DNA from 2 places in the Volucribacter amazonae genome. Region 1 is predicted to be linked to the other one. Evidence: riboswitches for the same ligand, from Rfam matches in the RefSeq annotation. Region 1 holds a riboswitch; the other holds the start of a gene.

The links. Region 1 has a riboswitch for thiamine pyrophosphate ahead of thiM (hydroxyethylthiazole kinase). Riboswitches for the same ligand answer to the same signal wherever they lie in the genome.
Region 2: linked by a shared signal. The riboswitch ahead of A6A20_RS04045 (ABC transporter ATP-binding protein) and the one ahead of thiM (hydroxyethylthiazole kinase) in region 1 are both predicted to bind thiamine pyrophosphate.

What each region holds. Positions count from the first base shown of each region.
Region 1 is NZ_LWID01000001.1:2,107,077-2,110,293, forward strand. It holds gene A6A20_RS10150 (autoinducer 2 ABC transporter substrate-binding protein) at 1-255, opposite strand, end outside; gene araC (arabinose operon transcriptional regulator AraC) at 471-1,322, opposite strand; TPP riboswitch at 1,429-1,531, shown strand; gene thiM (hydroxyethylthiazole kinase) at 1,611-2,411, shown strand; gene thiD (bifunctional hydroxymethylpyrimidine kinase/phosphomethylpyrimidine kinase) at 2,404-3,210, shown strand; gene thiE (thiamine phosphate synthase) at 3,210-3,217, shown strand, end outside.
Region 2 is NZ_LWID01000001.1:818,134-821,350, forward strand. It holds gene A6A20_RS04035 (4Fe-4S cluster-binding domain-containing protein) at 1-559, shown strand, start outside; gene A6A20_RS04040 (NupC/NupG family nucleoside CNT transporter) at 574-1,824, shown strand; TPP riboswitch at 1,916-2,013, shown strand; gene A6A20_RS04045 (ABC transporter ATP-binding protein) at 2,089-2,802, shown strand; gene A6A20_RS04050 (ABC transporter permease) at 2,799-3,217, shown strand, end outside.

The sequences.
Region 1 (3,217 bases):
ATTGACTTTTTTAGCAATCAAATCTTCAATTAATTTTACCTGTTGAGGAGCATCTGTATTAGATGGGCCAACTTGATAAGCATTGACATTATTATCCTTACCAGCCTGAATAACGCCCCCTGCCATACGATTAAACCAAGGCATACCGTCAATTTTAGAAATATTTACTACTTCATAATCTGATGCTAGTGCAAAATGACTACAACAAGATAATAATAAAATAGAAAATAATTTCTTAAATACCATTTTATTCATAGGAAAATCCTCCTAACTAATACAATTTTTTCAATGAGCTAAAATCTGTTTATACCCTCGAAATCTATTTATAGCTAATTACATAACCTTAAGTTATAAATAAGTTTCTAGGCAAAATCATCTTATGTTAATGGGAAAGTAAAAGATATGTATTTTTGACGTGTAAGTATGGAAAATCCTGCTATACAAAATAAATTGAGAATTAGATCACATTTTTAACCGTTATTCCTTTCTATTTCTCGGAATTCTGATGGAGACATTCCAGTATGTTTCTTAAAAAGTTTAGAGAAATATAGCGAATCATCATATCCTAAAGAACGAGCTAAACTAGCAACGGAGATATTAGAAAAATGTAATAATTTTTTAGCAACTAAAATTCTTTGGTATTCTTTCCATTGCACAATACTAATCCCTAACGCATTCTTAAATAAATGAGATAAGCGTGAAGAAGACAAAAAAACAATACTTGCTAATTCATCAATGCTATTATTTTGTTCCAAATGTTCCAGAATATATTCACAAATAATCAAAACTCTTTGATCAATACTTGGTATACATTTAAGTTTTTCAATTGAAAAACACTTCATTAGTAAATATTCTAATAAAGTTGAAACAAGATCTTGCTTAACAATATGGCTTGATTTTAATTCAATTTCCACTTTACTGAATAATTGACTAATTTCTAAGAAACAATGTTGATTATTAATAAATATTTTCCCTATATGCTGCTGTGTATTCGACCAGTTTAACCATTTCAACCATTTAGGATCTGGATAAAAATAAATCCATTTATAATGCCAATATTGACTTTCATGATGTCTTTGATAACACTGCATAGCTTGTGGGGAAAATAACAATAGTTGTCCTTTCACTGCTTCAAATTTTTTCTTGCCATCAAATACCTCGCCTTTCCCGAAAGTAGTTAGCTGTAACATATACCCCTTCATACCTTCAGGTCTATCTACAATAAAATCAAGATAGTTTCCTTTTTCCCCTTGCGTTATTCCCGCAATCAATTCTGAATTAAAAGGATAATTTGGCAATAACAATGAATAATTTTTATACATAAAGCTACTCCATAATTGTTAGTGAGATAAATTTATCACTAATTTTATTTAAATTTAATAGCTAAATATTTTTACTTCTCATTTTATCCAAAATCCCCTATACTGCCATACATAGTCGGGGTGCTTAGTTATTCTTTTAACTTCGCTGAGAAAATACCCGTGAACCTGATTCAGTTAATACTGCCGTAGGAAACTAAGTATGCTTATCCCTTTCTTTTATTATTGCTCGCCTTATTTCTTAGTATTGACAATCTTTTCTTTCGTTCAATTTTGCAATAAGGACTTGCTATGCAATCTCAATTTTTAGCCAAAATTCGCCAGCAAAATCCGCTGATTCATAATCTTACCAATATCGTGGTTGCCAATTATAGTGCCAATGGTTTATTGGCTTTAGGGGCTTCGCCGTTGATGTCTGATAATGTGGCGGAAGTGGCGGATATTCAGCAATTTAATCGTGGTTTAGTGATTAATATTGGTACGTTATTTAGCAAAGGGGTGGAGGCGATGATTTTAGCGGGTAAAACCGCAAATCAACAGCATATTCCTGTAGTGCTTGATCCTGTGGGCGTGGCGGCAACGGCTTATCGTCGTGAAACCATTGATAGTTTGCTTGCCGAAGTGAAATTTGCGGTGATTCGAGGCAATGCTGGCGAATTGGCGTGTATTGCTGGGGAACAGTGGCAAAGTAAAGGGGTTGATGCTGGGCAAGGCAATGGCGATTTAATTGCCATTGCACAGCGTGTCGCCCAACAATATCAATGTGTGGTAGCAATCAGTGGGGCAACCGATGTGATTAGTAACGGTGCCAATACCGCTTTAGTTCACAATGGAACGCCGATGTTTCCCAAAATTACAGGGTCTGGCTGTTTGTTGAGTGCGGTTTGCGCGGCTTTTGTGGCGGTGGCTAATCCCTCTCAATATTTTGCGGCAACCCTTGAGGCTTGTACGGTTTATGCGATTGCAGGGGAACTTGCCGCCCAGCCTCTCCAGCCTACCCAATATGGGCAATTTAATATGGCATTATTAGATCAACTTGGTGCAATCAATGCTGAACAAATTACGCAATATGGGAGGGTAGATTATGTCTAAGATGGCACAAGCATTAACCATTGCTGGCTCAGATAGTGGCGGTGGTGCAGGCATTCAGGCGGATTTAAAAACTTTCCAAATGCGTCAGGTTTTTGGCACTTCGGTGATTACGGCGGTAACCGCCCAAAATACGCTTGGTGTGTTTGATATTCATACCATTCCTTGTGGCAATATTGAGGCGCAACTCCAAGCCATTGCCCAAGATTTTCAGATTAACGCCTTTAAAGTGGGTATGCTCGGTTGCGCGGAGATTATTGAGTGTGTGGCTCGCCAATTAAAGCAATATCGTTTTGGGTATTTTGTGCTTGATCCTGTGATGATTGCCAAAGGTGGCGCGCCCTTGCTACAACAAAATGCCATTGATGCCTTAATTCAGCATTTACTGCCTCTTGCCGATGTAATTACCCCAAATATTCCAGAGGCGGAAACTTTAACGGGGATTAACATTAACGATCAACAAAGTGTGCAACAAGCGGCACACCAATTACAAAAAATGGGTTGTCAAAATGTCATTATAAAAGGGGGGCATTATCTTCATTCGCAAAGTGAGGAGTGCCAAGACTGGATTTTTACCCCTACAGAACAATTTAGCCTCACTACGCCGCGCATTGACACGCCCCATACCCATGGCACAGGTTGCACATTTTCTGCCTGTTTAACCGCCGAACTTGCCAAAGGGCAACCTTTAACACAAGCCATTAAAACCGCCAAAGCCTTTATTACCGCCGCCATTGCCCAACCCCTCAATATTGGTCAAGGGCATGGGCCAACTAACCATTGGGCTTATCAGGAGGCATAATGCAAAC
Region 2 (3,217 bases), 1.3 Mb from region 1:
ATTTTCTGGTGGAGAACCTACAATTCATCATAGGAAACTCATTCCATTATTTAAAGCACTCAAGAAACAAGCTCTTACTTGCTATATTGATACTAGCGGTTTTTTTGATTATCAACAAATTGAAGAGCTTATTAACGTCACTGATAAATTTTTATTTGATTTAAAGGGAGAAGGACAGGGTTTACAAACGCTATGTTTTGATCGAAAAAATCAGCAAGGAAAAGTTCCCTTGCAAATATTTAATTCTCATCAATATATCAAAACTAACAATCTAATGCGTAATTTAACTAATCTCTCTTATTTATTAAAACTCGACAAAATTGAAGAGGTGCGGTTGGTTTTACTAACGGATTTCTTTGATAGTCAATCCTTAATTACAAAAGTTGCACAATTATTATTACCCTATCCTCAGGTGCTACTCAAAATTATTCGGGTACATACTAAAGGAACAAGAGATCCTGAGGGATTACAATCTTTTGTTCCCAGTATAGAACAAGTTGATCAGTTAGCATGTTATGCAAAACAATGCGGAATTCACAACATTAAAACTATTTACTAATTATTGAGGTCATTATGAATATACTTATTAGCCTTTTAGGTATTGTGGTTTTGTTAACCATCGGTATCTTACTTTCTACACAACCCAAAGAAATTAATTGGCGTACAATTTTAGGTGCATTATTAATCCAAATTACCTTTGCTGCCTTAATACTCTATGTTCCTATCGGACGAGAAATCTTATTAGCAATGGCAAATGGAATCAGTCATATAATCAATTATGCCAACGAAGGAATCGATTTCTTATTTGCTGGGCTTGCGGATGTAAAAAATTCGGGGTTCATTTTTGCCATAAAAGTCTTGCCAATTATTGTCTTTTTCTCTGCTCTCATTTCTGTACTTTATTATATTGGTATTATGCAATGGATTATTAAAATTATTGGAGGGGGGCTACAAAAAGCCTTAGGCACCTCAAAATCTGAATCTATGTCAGCAGCGGCTAATATATTCGTTGGGCAAACCGAAGCCCCCTTGGTCATCAAACCTTTTGTAAGCCGAATGACTGAATCAGAGCTTTTTGCTGTAATGGCTGGAGGAACTGCCTCTATCGCTGGCTCAGTATTAGCCGGTTATGCAGGAATGGGTATTCCTTTAACCTACCTTATTGCAGCTTCATTTATGGCGGCACCCGCTGGATTATTATTTGCTAAACTTATGCTACCACAAACACAAAAATTCACCGACGAGCTTATTGAAAATGAAAATACAGAAAAGCCTAATAATGTACTAGAAGCTCTTGCTAACGGTGCAACATCAGGTATGTATTTAGCTTTTAACATCGGTGCAATGTTAATAGCAGTAATTGCTATGATAGCCTTACTTAATGGCATACTTAGTTATATTGGTGGGTATCTTGGTTATCAAGATCTTAGTATACAAATGCTATTAGGTTACTTATTTAAACCTCTTGCGTATTTAATTGGAGTACCTTGGTCAGAAGCGGGTATTGCAGGTCAAATGATTGGTATGAAACTAGCGGTAAATGAATTTGTAGGTTATTTAGAATTTTCTCAATATTTACAACCTGATCCCCCTACACAACTCAGTGATAAAACAAAAGCAATTATCACCTTTGCACTATGTGGTTTTGCTAATTTTAGTGCAATTGCAGTAATGATTGGAGGAATAGGGAGTATTGCACCTAATAAACGCTCTGATATTGCTCGTTTAGGATTAAAAGCGGTCATTGCGGGAACATTAGCTAATTTGCTCAGTGCAACGATAGCTGGTATTTTTATTGATCTCAGTGGTGTTGCTTTAATTTAAAAAGATAACAATGTAGAAAAGAACCACAATAAAAAAGTGCGGTCTATTTTCACAAAATTTTTGCTTTTTTTCATAAGCTAAGTTATATTCATTGCATTAGTCGGGGTGCTTAGGTGTTTACCGAGCTGAGATAATACCCGTGAACCTGATACAGCTAATACTGACGTAGGAAACTAATTATGCCATTATTCTCTTTTTTCTTTATTCCTTTATTTTCTCTTGCTCAAATCCGATCATTATTAATCCCATAAAGCTGGATTAATCATGAAAGCCATTGAAATTAGCCAGCTGACCCTGTCTTTTGCTCAACAAAAGCTATTTCATCAATTTGATTTTAGTTTGGCACAGGGCGAATGGGTCGCATTGTTAGGTATGTCTGGGATTGGAAAATCAACCTTGTTGCGTGCCATTGCAGGGTTAGAACAAACGGCAATTTCGCAGGGGCAAATTTATTGTGCGGGAAAAATTGCTTGGTTAGCTCAGCAAGATAGCCTTTATCCTTGGTTGTCCCTTGAAGATAATGTGCAATTAGCTCAATATTTAGCAGGCACGCAAAATACACAAACTCGCCAGCAAGCTCGTCAATTATTAGCTGCGGTCAATTTGGACGAACATTGGCATAAACCTTGTTACCAACTTTCTGGTGGGCAACGACAACGTGTGGCGTTGGCAAGAACCCTAATGCAACAGGCGGATATTATTTTAATGGACGAACCTTTTTCCGCCTTAGATGCCGTTACTCGTTTACAGCTACAAGATCTGACCTGTCAGCTATTTCAAGATAAAACCCTGTTATTAATTACCCACGATCCGCAAGAAGCCTTACGCCTTGCCGATAAAATTTATGTGTTAAGTGGGCAGCCTGCACAACTCTCTGCGGCGATTGAACCTCCGGGGCAAAAACCTCGTCAACTTAATCAACAAACCTTATGGCAATTACAACAACAATTATTACAGCAACTCATGAGGGCATTATGAAAACAACGCTGCGTTATTTCGCCCAGATTACTTTGTTAGCCCTCGCATTAGTGTTAATTTGGGCGGCAATCATCCATTATTTTGCTTTACCTCATTATTTATTACCACCGCCCTTTAGCGTTGGAAAAACCTTGATAGAACAATGGCCGCTGTTATTATTGCACAGCAAAATTACCTTAATAGAAATTATACTCGGTTTGGTCATCGGCTTTTTATTAGGTTTATTATCCGCATTGGTGCTTTGTTTGTTCCCACGTTTAGCAAAATTATTATTGCCCTTACTTGTGTTATCCCAAGCCATTCCTGTTTTTGCCATTGCTCCCTTATTGGTTTTATGGTTTGGTTATGGTATGCCGTCCAAAATCGTGATGACAGTTTTAATTATTTATTTTCCTGTTACGGCGACTTGTTATGA